Regions from separate parts of the Chelatococcus sp. XZ-Ab1 genome, predicted to be linked through region 1. Evidence: predicted binding sites of a transcription regulator. Region 1 holds the regulator's gene; each other region holds the start of a gene.
The links. The regulator LexA, encoded in region 1, represses DNA repair genes until DNA is damaged. The targets are predictions, from matches to a motif close to TGTTCNNNNTGTGTTCNG.

Region 1 (4,222 bases):
GAGAGCGGCATCTTCACCCATGCCGACATCGCGCGGCTCGCGGGCGTCGGCATCCGCACCTTCCTCGTCGGCGAAAGCCTGATGCGCCAGACGGACGTGACGGCCGCGACCCGCGCCCTCCTCTTCGGCGAGGCTGCAGCGGCATGACGCGGCTCACGCACGTCGACGCCTCGGGCAAGGCCAACATGGTCGACGTGGGCGACAAGGCCGTGACGCAGCGTATCGCGCAGGCGGAGGGCCATGTCGTCATGCTGCCGGAGACGCTCGCCCTCATCCGCTCGGGCGAAGCCAAGAAGGGCGACGTGCTGGCTACGGCCCGCATCGCCGGCATCATGGCGGCGAAGCGGACCCATGAGCTCATCCCCCTCTGCCATCCGCTGAACCTGACCAAGGTGAAGGTCGACTGCACCATCGACGAGGCGCTTCCGGGCGTACGCGTGACGGGCGAGGCGCGCGTCACGGGTCAGACCGGCGTCGAGATGGAGGCGCTGACCGCCGTCTCCGTCGCCTGCCTCACCATCTACGACATGGTGAAGGCCGCAGACCGGGCCATGCGCATCGAGGGCATCCGCCTCCTCGCCAAGAGCGGCGGCAAGTCCGGCGATTTCCGCGCCGACGACCGGCCGGACGCGGAGAAGATGGCATGAGGAGGCCAGCTTGGCCCTGACGCCGGTCGCCGATGCGCTCGCCGGCATCCTCGCCGGCGCGAGCCCCGTTCGCGAGCACGAGACCGTGCCGCTGCACAGGGCCGCCGGCCGCACGTTGGCCGTCGACCTTGCCTCCCTGCGCACCCAGCCACCTTTCGTCGCCTCCGCGATGGACGGCTATGCCGTGCGTGCCGCCGATGTCACGGCCGTTCCCGCGCGCCTCTCGCTGATCGGCACCAGTGCCGCCGGGCATGCCTTTGCGGGCGCGATCCGGCCCGGCGAATGCGTGCGCATCTTCACCGGCGCGCCCCTGCCGGCGGGCGCCGACGCCATCCTGATTCAGGAGAATGCCCGCGCCAACGGCGACCAAATCGAAGCGCTGTCGACCGTGGCGGCCGGGCGCTTCGTGCGCGAGGCCGGGCTCGATTTTCGCGAAGGCGAGATCCTGCTGCAGGCCGGCCGGCAACTCGCCCCCTCGGCAGTTGCGCTCGCCGCGGCCATGGGCCATGCGGCGCTGCCAGTGGTGCGGCGGCCGCGCGTTGCCATTCTGGCAACCGGAGACGAACTCGTCCGCCCCGGCGAACCGAGCCGACCCGATCAAATCGTCGCCTCCAACACCTATGCCGTTGCGGCCATCGCCGAACGGGCCGGGGCCGAAGCCATCGACCTCGGCATCGCCGGTGACGATCTCGCCGCGCTCTCTGCCGCGATCGATGCGGCCAAGGAGGCCCGGGCCGACGTGCTCGTGACACTCGGCGGCGCCTCGGTGGGCGATCACGATCTCGTGCAGCGCGCCCTTTCGGCGCAGGGATGGCAGCTCGGCTTCTGGCGCATCGCCATGCGCCCGGGCAAGCCCCTGATGTACGGGCGCCTCAGCGCCATGACCGTGCTCGGCCTGCCGGGCAATCCCGTCTCCAGCATCGTGTGCGCGCTCATCTTCCTCGCGCCGCTCGTGCGGGCGCTGAGCGGCGATCCGGATGCGGCCGAAATCGCGACCCTGCCGGCCCGGCTCGGCAGCGATTTGCCGGCCAATGACGAGCGGCAGGACTATCTGCGCGCCCGCCTCGCGGCGGCCGACGACGGCACCCTCGTCGCCAGCCCCTTCCCGCGCCAGGACAGCTCCATGCTGCGCCTCATGGCGGAGGCCGAGGCGCTCGTCGTGCGTGCGCCCCATGCCCCCGCCGCCCGGGCGGGCGAACCCTGCCGCATCATCCGGCTCTGAGCTTCGCCTCGGTCGAACTTGCGGAACACACCGGGAACGTCTAATCTCGTTCATGATTTGTTTTCGACTCGCATCGACAATGCGATTCGACGAGGGGGAGCGAGATCGCCGGCCATGCTGACGCGCAAACAGCACGAACTCCTGCGTTTCATCCACGAACGCCTGCGTGAGACCGGCGTGCCGCCGTCCTTCGACGAGATGAAGGAAGCCCTCGATCTTAAGTCGAAATCCGGTATCCATCGCCTCATCGTGGCGCTGGAGGAGCGCGGCTTCATTCGCCGGCTTCCGAACCGCGCCCGGGCGCTCGAGGTGCTGCGCCTGCCCGACGGCGTCGCCGCAGCCCCGCGCGGGCGCTTCAACCCGAGCGTGGTCGAGGGCGGGCTTGGCAAGGTGCGCGCGCCGGCGCCTCAGGCGGTCGAACCCGCTGTCCAGACAGTTGCGATTCCTGTCATGGGCCGGATTGCTGCCGGCACGCCCATTTCCGCCATCCAGAGCCGCAGCCACACCGTCTCGCTGCCGCCGGACATGCTGGGCAGCGGCGAGCACTTCGCGCTCGAGGTGCGCGGCGATTCGATGATCGAGGCCGGCATCCTGGATGGCGATACGGTCGTCATCCGCAAGCAGGATACGGCGAATACAGGGGATATCGTCGTCGCCCTGATCGATGACGAGGAGGCAACGCTGAAGCGCCTGAGGCGCCGCGGCTCCTCCATCGCGCTCGAGGCGGCCAACCCGGCCTACGAGACGCGCGTGCTCGGCCCCGACCGGGTGCGCATCCAGGGCAAGCTCGTCAATCTGCTGCGTCGCTACTGACGTCGGGCTCCTGATCCTCCCCGCCCGTCTCATCGGCTGACGCGGGCGATGGCCGGCCCGTCGCGGCGCCGGCCGCCGTGGACAACGGTCGTGAAGGAAGCGCCTGCATCCAGGCGCGGCGCTCGTCGGAGGGCAACTGGCCGATGAGCCGATCGCTGCCGCCATTCCCGAGGATGACGGCCATTGCGCCGTTCTCGCGCAGCTTCGTGCGGTCGATGACCACGGGCGCTGCACAGCCGGGCGGGACGGTGAGCGCAGTGACGAGGATGTCGGCCCGCCGGCAGTCCTCGACGAAGGCCGAGGGGCGGCGCACCAGGGCGACCATGCGGCCGTCGACCGCCTGCATGGTGCAGCCGTCGCGGTCGCAGAAGACTCCGCTTTTGAGGCTTTCGTCGCCCGGCTGCCTCGCATCGCCGTCTGCGCGCAGCCATTGGGCGACGACGAAGGACGAGGCGCGGCCGAGCACGGCGAGACGCCCCTCGACACCCCGGACGGCCGCGCTCGCACCGTTGCGGTCGACGAAGATGTCCGGCCGCGCCGCTCCCGCGGCGATGGCGAGGGCGGCGGCCGCGGGCACGGCGGCGAGCCAGCGCAGCGGCGAGATGCAGATGGTCAGCACAAGCAGCGCCAGCGAGAAGAGGATGAGCGCGCTGCCCGGAAAGGCCGGTATCGCCATCACGGACAGGCGCCAGTCCTGCATGGCGTGGGAGACCGCGAGCACGATGGCCGTGCCCTGCCCCATCAGCCACCAGATGGGCGCGTCGAGGCCGAAGGGGTTGAGCAGAACCCCGAGCACAGCCGCCGGCATGACGATGAAGGAGACGAAGGGCAGCGCGATGCCGTTGCCCACCACGCTCAGCGGCATCGCCGTCTGGAAGTGATAGGCGCCATAGGCCCCTGTCGCCAGGGAGGCGACCAGGGTCGTGACGACGAGGGTGACGGTCCATCGCCACGCATGGCACAGGGCGCGCGCGACCGGACCGAGCGACGCCTCGCCCCTGCCCGGACGGGCCGCCTGCCATTCCGCGAGCGCCACGAGACAGGCCACTGCCGAGAACGACATCTGGAAGCTCGGCCCGAGCACTGCCTCCGGCTCGAGGGCGAGACACAAGATGGCGGCGAACGCGAGATTGCGCATCGAGAGCGCCGGCCGGTCGGCGAGAATGGCGCCGAGCATGGTCAGTGTCATGATCAGCGCCCGCTGGGTGGCGACGTCAGCACCCGAGAACAGGCAGTAGCCCACGGCCCCCGCCATGGCCGTCGCGGCGGCGATCTTCTTGATCGGCCACGTGAGGGCGATGGCCGGAAAGAGCGCGAGGAGCGCGCGCACGGCCCAGAACACCGTGCCGGCGGCGAGCGCCATGTGCAGACCGGAGATCGACACGATGTGATAGAGGCCGGCGGCGCGCAGGGCCTCGTTGGTATCCTCGGTGATGAGGCCGCGCTTGCCGGTGACGAGCGCAGCCGAGACCGCCCCCTCCTGCCCGCCGGCGGCACGGGCGATGCGCGTCGTCAGCGCATTACGCGCCTCGTCAAGCCA
Region 2 (4,222 bases), on a different contig from region 1:
CGCCGCGTCCACCGCCTTCTCGTCCGGCAGGTTGATGGCGAGAGTGAAGCCGCCGAAGCCCGGTGGCGTCAGCGGGAGCTTCGCGTCCTCGGCGAGCTTGTCCCGGTCCCACAGGGCGAGCGCAACATTGTCGAGGGCGAGAAAGGTGATCGACGCCTCGTGGGCCCGCGCCTTCGGCCGCCAGCCGAGCTTCTCGTAGAAGCGCTGGCTGGCAGCGCGGTCCGTGACGCCGAGCGTGATGAGGTTGACGCGCGCAGGAACGGTCGCGGTCATCGGGCTATCCTTTCAGAAGAGGCTGAGCTGCTCGGCGCCGCGACGGGGCGGTGAGAAGAGGTCCGTCCTGAGCCGCGTGCGGCGCTTGTTGAAGCCGAGGCGCTCGGCGGCCATCTCGAAACGCCGGCCGATCATCCAGGCATAGGGACCGGAGCCCACCATGCGCTGGCCCCAGCTGGAATCGTAGTCCTTGCCGCCGCGCGTCGAGCGGATGAGCGACAGCACGTGCCGGGCCTTGTCGGGATAGTTGCTCATCAGCCAGTCGCGCACGATGTCGCGCACCTCGAGCGGCAGGCGCAGCATGACGTAGCCCGCCTCGCGCGCGCCTGCGGCATGCGTCGCGGCGAGGATGTTCTCGATCTCCGCATCGTTGACGGCCGGCACGATGGGAGCAACGAGCACGGTGACGGGGATGCCAGCCTCGCTGAGCCGGCGGATGGTGTCGAGCCGGCGCTGCGGCGTCGCCGCCCGCGGCTCCATCGTGCGGGCGAGCTTGGCGTCGAGCGTGGTGACGGAGATCGCCACCTTGGCGAGGCCCCGCGCCGCCATAGGCGCGAGGAGGTCGATGTCGCGCGTCACCAGGGCCGATTTGGTCACGATGCCGACCGGATGGCCGGTCCTGCCCAGCACCTCCAGGATGCCGCGCATGAGGCGGAACTTGCGCTCGATGGGCTGGTAGGGATCGGTATTGGTGCCGATGGCGAGCGTGCGTGGCACGTAGCTGGAGGCGGATAGTTCCTTCTCGAGCAACGCCGGCGCATCCGGCTTGGCGAAGAGCTTCGATTCGAAGTCGAGCCCCGGCGACAGGCCCATATAGGCGTGGGTCGGCCGGGCGAAGCAGTAGACGCAGCCGTGCTCGCAGCCGCGATAGGGGTTCACCGAGCGGTCGAAGGAGATGTCGGGCGAATCGTTGCGCGTGATGATGGTGCGCGCCTTCTCCGTCTGCACCTCCGTCTTGAACGGCGGCAGCTCGGCAAGGCCCTCCCAGCCGTCGTCGACATCCTCCCGGTGAGTCGGCTCGTAGCGCGCCACGGGGTTGCCGACGGCCCCGCGTCCGCGCCGCCGCTCCGGGTCGATGCGATGGCCGACAAGGGCGAGCGGATCCGCCGGGCCGACCTGCGGCACCTCCTTCAGCAGATCGCGCCCCCGGCCGGTGCGCGGCGGGGTGGCAGGGGCGGGTGAATGAGAGACGGCTCGGGCCCGCATGGGCGCCTCCGATTCCAGCAGCGATCATCGATTGAGAACATATAGAGAACAAAATTGTTCCCGTGTCCAGTGGTGGCTGTGGTCGAGGCGCAAGGTTAGCAACGGCACAAGCCGCGTGCCGAAACAGAAGCCGACGTTCGATCGTCTAGTCCTGGTTCTGCGGCGCTTCCGCAGCGTCGGCCGCGGTGCCGGGCGCCGCCGGCGGTTGGTCCCGCGCGGGTTGCGGTGGCGCTGGCATCGGCAAGGTGATCCCCTGTTGCCACGCATCGAGGCGGGCGTTGAGGCTGCTGACCGGCATATGCGAACCGGGGAAGACGCCTGGCTGTGGTCTGATCTCCTGCGGCATTCGCGTTCTCCTTTCGTCGTGCAGCGGAGCATCAAGAGGAGTGACGGGAGCGGCCATCGTCAAACGGGCGTGCCGAAAATCTCAATTCAAGGCTTGCCGGGTGGTGACAGCACCCACGGCACGGCTACGGAAAGGATCAGCAAGCCCGCGAAGGACATGTTCAAGACACGCCTCGCCCGGGGGTTGTCCATGGGGCGCGCGAGCAGCGAGCCGGCAGCAAGCCAAAGGATGTTGACGAGAACGACTGTCGCGAGCAGCAGCGTTCCCTTCAGCAACTGATCGCCGATGGTGCTGTCGGGCCAGACGGAATATCGCGAGAATGCAGCCGCCACGGCGACATAGGCCTTCGGGTTGGCCAGAGACAGGGTCGCGCCCGCATGCCAGCGAGGGGGACGCGCGGCCGATCCTGCGGCGGCCGTCCTCAGCGGCGGCGCCGTGGCGATCCGGTAGGCCAGGAAGATGAGATAGGCGCTCGCGGCAAAGGTCACGACCGGCGCGATCCGGGGAGAGGAAAGCACCGCCGCCCAGAGGCCCGAGCCGACCAAAGCCACGACGGCGACCATTCCGAGATCGAGCCCGAGCATGTACGGCACCACGCGACGCATGCCGAAGGCAGCCCCGAGCGCCGCCAGGCTGAGCGTGTTGGGTCCGGGGCTCCCGACGAGCGCGAGCGATGTCAGAAGAAACAGGAGCACAGCGTCCATGGGGCCTCCACTCGCGATCTTGGAGTTGGCCCAGGCGGACGGCGGAACAGTGCTGCGCTCCCCGATGGTTCCCCATCTCATCCCGCCAGTCACACAGCACGATGCGAGCGTATCGACCGCTCGCCCGGCGGGCAAGCCGCATGCATCGGGATGTTGGGCGCGGCCAGCGCCGGCGGGCTCGCGCCTGCCACCGAGGATTCGGGCCGTCCGTGCTCCTGCCGCTAAGACAGCGTGCCGCAGCGTCATGGCGAGGTGCCTGCGCTAGGCTTCCGGCATGATTTCCGTCCTGATCATGGCCAATGGCGATACGGAAGGGCTCGGCGCGACGCTGGCGGCCCTGGTGCCCGGCGTCGCGGCGGCGGTCGTGCGCGAGGCCATCATCATCGATTGCGGCGAGGACAGGGATGCCGCGCGCGTCGCCGAGGCCGTCGGCGCCTCGCTCGTGCGGGCCGGGGATGGCGAAGCCGGCTGGCGCGAGGGGGTGCGCGAGGCGCGTGGCCCCTGGCTGATGCTGCTCAAGGCCGGCGACGTGCCGACGGCGAACTGGATCGCCGTGATGGAGCGCTTCCTGCGCCGCGAAGGCGGCCAGACGACGGGCTTGTGGCTCGGCGGCTCGTGCATCGTGCCGCTCGGCCGCTTGCGGCACGTGGCCCAGGGGCTGTTCGGCCGCGCGCCGCTCGGCCCGCGCATGCTGCTGTCGAAGGCTCATGTCGTCGCCGGCCATCGCCGGCCGATGATGCTGCCGGCGCTGCCGGTCGCCTTCGAGGCGGCCGGTTGAGACCGGGGCGTGATCCCCGTCCTTTCAGCTGCCGGTTCCACGCCTCAGATGCTCGTCGAGCCGCGGCATGATCTCGACGAAATTGCACGGCCGTTGGCGATAATCGAGCTGCGCGGCGAGGATGCCGTCCCAGGCGTCCTTGCAGGCGCCGGGGGAGCCCGGCAGCACGAAGATGTAGGTTGCGCCCGCGACGCCCGCGGTCGCCCGTGACTGCAGGGTCGAGGTGCCGATCTTGTCGTAGGAGATGCGGTGGAAGACGGCCGAGAAGCCGTCCATGCGCTTCTCGAACAGCGGCTCGATGGCCTCGGGCGTCACGTCCCGGCCGGTGAAGCCCGTGCCGCCCGTGGTGATGACGGCATCGATGCCGGGATCGGCGATCCAGCCCTTCACGGTGGCGCGGATCTCGTCGATCTCGTCCGGCACGATGGCGCGGGCGGCAAGGCGATGGCCGGCCGCTTCGAGACGCTGAACCAGCGTGTCGCCGGATCTGTCGTCGGCGAGGCTGCGCGTGTCGGATACGGTCAGCACGGCGATGGAGAGCGGAATGAAAGGGCGCGTTTCGTCGATACGGGACATGAGTCTGCCTGATGAGGTGGTGCCGGACCGTCAGGGCCTGCTTGCGCCGAAGGTATCGCACGCCTGCACGCGGCCTTCCTTGAGCCCGGTCATGAACCAGCGCACGCGCTGCTCGGACGAGCCATGGGTGAAGGTCTCGGGGACGGCATAGCCCTGGCCGGCCCTCTGCAGGCGGTCGTCGCCGATGGCCTCGGCCGCGTTCATCGCCTCCTCCACGTCGCCGGGCTCCAGCGCCTTCCAGCGCTGCTCGCTGTGATTGGCCCACACGCCGGCGAGGCAGTCGGCCATCAATTCGACGCGCACGGACAATTCGTTCGCCTGCCGCTGCGAGGCCTGGCG
Region 3 (4,222 bases), 230 kb from region 1:
GCCGAGGTCGCGCAGGCGGCGCAGCGTGCCGAGCAGGCGCTCGTTGTCGCGCTGGTGCAGGCCGATGGACGGCTCGTCCAGCACGTAGAGCACGCCCGTGAGGCCGGAGCCGATCTGCGAGGCGAGGCGGATGCGCTGGCTCTCGCCGCCCGACAGCGAGCCCGAGCCGCGCGAGAGGGTGAGGTAGTCGAGCCCGACGTCGAGCAGGAAGGTGAGGCGCTCGCGGATCTCCTTGAGGATGCGCCCGGCGATCTCGTTCTGCTTGTCGCTTAGCCGGTCGGGCAGGATCTCGAACCATCCCCGCGCCTCGGCGACCGACATCTGCGCCACCTCGCCGATGTGCCGGCCGTCGATCTTCACCGCCAGCGCCTCGGGCTTGAGGCGGTGGCCGCCGCAGGCGCCGCAGGGCGTCTCCGACATGAACCGGCCGATCTCTTCGCGGGCCCAGTCGCTCTCGGTCTCCTTCCAGCGGCGCTGCAGGTTGTTGACGACGCCCTCGAAGGGCTTCTTCACCTCGTAGGAGCGCAGGCCGTCGTCATAGGCGAAGCGCACGGCCTCGTCGCCGGTGCCGTAGAGGATGATGTCGCGCGCCTTCTCGGGCAACTCGTCCCACGGCTTCGAGACCGGGAAGTCGAAGTGCCTCCCCAGCGCCTCGAGCGTCTGGCCGTAATAGGGCGAGGTGGACTTCGCCCAGGGTGCGATGGCGCCGCCGCGCAGGGTCAGCCGCCCGTCCGGCACCACGAGGTCGGGGTCGATCTGCATCTCGTGGCCGAGGCCACCGCAGACCGGGCAGGCGCCGAAGGGATTGTTGAAGGAGAAAAGGCGCGGCTCGATCTCGGGGATGGTGAAGCCCGAGACAGGGCAGGCGAAACGCGAGGAGAAGACGAGGCGCCGCGCCTCGCCCTTGTCGTCCTTCTCGTCCGCGAATTCCATCACGGCGATGCCGTCGGCGAGCTCGAGCGCCGTCTCAAGCGATTCCGACAGGCGCGCGGCGATGTCGGGCCGCACGACGAGGCGGTCGACCACCACGTCGATGTCGTGCTTGAGCTTCTTGTCGAGCGCTGGGGCCTCGGCGATCTCGTAGAACTGACCGTCGATCTTCACGCGCTGGAAGCCGCGCTTCATGAAATCGGCGAGCTCCTTGCGGTACTCGCCCTTGCGACCCCGCACCACGGGGGCGAGGAGATAGAGACGGCTCTTCTCCGGCAGGGCGAGCACGCGGTCGACCATCTGGCTGACCGTCTGGCTCTCGATCGGCAGGCCGGTGGCCGGCGAATAGGGTACGCCCGCGCGCGCCCACAGGAGGCGCATGTAGTCGTAGATCTCCGTGACCGTGCCGACGGTGGAGCGAGGGTTCTTCGAGGTGGTCTTCTGCTCGATGGAGATGGCGGGGGAGAGCCCGTCGATCTGGTCGACGTCCGGCTTCTGCATCATCTCCAGGAACTGACGGGCGTAGGCGGAGAGCGACTCGACATAGCGGCGCTGGCCTTCGGCATAGATGGTGTCGAAGGCGAGCGACGACTTGCCGGAGCCGGACAGGCCCGTGAAGACGACGAGCTTGTCGCGCGGGATGGTGAGGTCGACGTTCTTGAGATTGTGCTCGCGCGCACCACGGATGGTGATGGTGCGGGTGGCGGCCGCCTCGGCGGCATGGTCGAAGAGATCGTCGATGGGAGCCATGGATCACAAACCGGCTGAGCCGCGCCGAAGACTCGACGCTGCAGAAGAAGAGCAGTCACCGCACCACATGCGGGTTCCTGAGAACCCAGGAAACACCGTCCTGCAGGGCATGCACGGCCGCATCCCTTCCGAAACGGCAATCGGGCCCGCAAGCGAACCCGATATAATGCGCCTCACGGCGATTGCCCACTGGAACCGGGTCGCCGCCGGCAGGCGCGGCCGGCATTCCTGCCCGCGTTGCTCGGCACGCCGTTGCAAAGGGCGGCTTGCACATTGCGAGTCGGAGCGATAAGAACATAGCAAGAACGATGAGACATGCAACTGTGGACAAGCCGTCATCCCGTCCGCCCGCCGCTATCAGGCGCCGGGGCGGCTCTGGTTTAAGGTCGGTGTCGAAACGAGCGGAGGTGGAGGTATGGCGGGCAGCGTCAACAAGGTGATCCTCATCGGCAATCTGGGACGCGACCCGGAAGTGCGCACGTTCCAGAACGGCAACCGCGTCTGCAACCTGCGCATCGCGACCTCAGAGACGTGGCGGGACAAGACGAGCGGCGAGCGGCGCGAGAAAACCGAATGGCACACGGTCGTCATCTTCAACGAGAACCTGCTGCGCGTGGCCGAGCAGTATCTCAAGAAGGGCTCGAAGGTCTATATCGAAGGTCAGCTCGAAACCCGCAAGGCGACCGATGCCTCGGGCGGGGAACGCTATTTCACCGAGGTTGTGCTGCGCCCGTTCCGCGGCGAACTGACCATTCTCGACAGCCGCGGCGGCGGCGGCGAGATGGGTGAAGACGGCGGCGGCTTCGGCGGCTCGCGCGGCTCGGATTTCGGCCGCGCCTCGCCGATGGAGCGCAAGCCGGCCGCCTCGGGCAGCACAGGCGGCTACTCTGGCGATCTCGACGACGATATCCCCTTCTGATAGCAAGGGTTTCACCGATGCTCGGGCGACGCAGGCATCCGCCGACGTCGCCCGAAGTGCGTGAGAGACGAAGGACCGGGCGGCGATGGCGAGCGAGTACGATACGGATGCGATGGTAGCGGGCCTGTCGCGCTGGGTGCTGGAGGAAAGTCCGACCCGCGATGCGGCGGCCGTCAACCGCATGATCGACATCGTAGCCGCGGAGGCGCAGGGGCTGCCGATCGCGGTGGAGCGGCTGCCCGGCAAGCAGGGGCTCGGCGACACACTCGTCATGCGCGCTGGCCCGCGCACGGATGCCAAGGGCATCCTCATCATGTCTCATGTCGACACCGTGCATCCCATGGGGACCATCGACGGGCCGCTGCCGCTGCGGCGCGACGAGGACAAGCTCTACGGGCCGGGCATCTATGACATGAAGGGCGGCGCCTATCTCGCCCTTGAGGCCTTCAAGCGTGTGGCCGCGGCGGGATCGGCACTGCTGCCGATCACCTTCCTGTTCACGCCCGACGAAGAAATAGGCAGCCCCACGACGCGCGAGATCATCGAGGATCAGGCCCGCCGGGCCTCCTATGCGCTGGTGACGGAGCCGGCGCGCGACGGCGGCAAGATCGTTACCGCCCGCAAGGGGGTGGGGCGCTTCGACGTGCGCATCGAGGGGCGGCCGGCCCATTCCGGCACGAGCCACCAGCTCGGCCGCAGCGCCATCCGCGAGGCGGCGCGGCAGATCCTCGACATCGAGGCGATGACCGACTACGGGCGCGGCATCACCACCACGGTCGGCCTCGTCTCCGGCGGCACGGCGGCCAACGTCATCCCGCACTTCACCTATTTCTCCGTCGACCTCAGGGTGATCGAGGATGCCGACGGTGTATCGGCGAGCGAAAAGATCCTCGCCCTCAAGCCATACGATCCGGACGTGAAGCTGACGATCACGGGTGGCATGAATCGCCCGGCCTATGTGAAGACCGACGAGATCGGCCGGCTGCTCGCCCATGCGCAGCATCTCGCCGCCGACATCGGTTTCGAGCTCGCCGATTCGCCCATGACCGGCGGCGGCAGCGACGGCAATTTCACGGCGGCGCTCGGCGTGCCGACCCTTGACGGCCTCGGCATCGACGGCGAGGGGGCGCATACGCTCCACGAATACGGCCTCATTTCCTCGCTCGCACCGCGCGGGCAGTTGATGCAGCGCCTGCTCGAAACGCTCGCCTGAAGGCACCGTTGCGCCTGCCCGGCAGGCTCCGGGCAAGCCTCGCCCCGCAATTTCGTCTCCGATGCGGCTTCACTCCCGTCGGCGTCCGGCCGGCGGGTTCTTGTGGCGTGCTTGCCGGAGGCGGGTCGGCTCACCGGCAAAGCTTGGGACGAGACGTCTGAGCATGGACGTGGAACGGGCATCGAAGCGCACGGCCGGGCAGGCGGCCCGCCAACGGCTGGAGGACGAACTTGCCTTCGTCGGTTTCGACCGCAAGGACCGGGAGCGGCTGCGGCAACTGAAGCCCGTGGTGGCGGAGGAACTGCCGGCGATTCTCGACGCGCTCGTCGATCATCTCGGCACCAGCGGCGTGGCGGGTGAGCTCTTCACGCGCAAGGACGTGCGCCGCAACATCCGCACCGTCCTCATCG

Region 2: a site for LexA is predicted at 1,513-1,530, ahead of P2T65_RS11060 (PA0069 family radical SAM protein). Genes of this name have one in related genera too.
Region 3: a site for LexA is predicted at 1,971-1,988, ahead of ssb (single-stranded DNA-binding protein). Genes of this name have one in related genera too.

The regions. Positions count from the first base shown of each region.
Region 1 is NZ_JARKII010000004.1:53,752-57,973, reverse strand. It holds gene trpC (indole-3-glycerol phosphate synthase TrpC) at 1-147, shown strand, start outside; gene moaC (cyclic pyranopterin monophosphate synthase MoaC) at 144-647, shown strand; gene glp (gephyrin-like molybdotransferase Glp) at 658-1,869, shown strand; gene lexA (transcriptional repressor LexA) at 1,984-2,682, shown strand; gene P2T65_RS08020 (ComEC/Rec2 family competence protein) at 2,660-4,222, opposite strand, start outside.
Region 2 is NZ_JARKII010000006.1:282,654-286,875, reverse strand. It holds gene P2T65_RS11065 (VOC family protein) at 1-273, opposite strand, end outside; gene P2T65_RS11060 (PA0069 family radical SAM protein) at 286-1,479, opposite strand; gene P2T65_RS11055 (hypothetical protein) at 1,625-1,825, opposite strand; gene P2T65_RS11050 (LysE family transporter) at 1,912-2,529, opposite strand; ZMP/ZTP riboswitch at 2,551-2,632, opposite strand; gene P2T65_RS11045 (hypothetical protein) at 2,804-3,307, shown strand; gene moaB (molybdenum cofactor biosynthesis protein B) at 3,332-3,883, opposite strand; gene P2T65_RS11035 (neutral zinc metallopeptidase) at 3,914-4,222, opposite strand, start outside.
Region 3 is NZ_JARKII010000004.1:279,119-283,340, reverse strand. It holds gene uvrA (excinuclease ABC subunit UvrA) at 1-1,680, opposite strand, end outside; gene ssb (single-stranded DNA-binding protein) at 2,096-2,599, shown strand; gene P2T65_RS09055 (M20 family metallopeptidase) at 2,685-3,812, shown strand; gene P2T65_RS09050 (globin-coupled sensor protein) at 3,976-4,222, shown strand, end outside.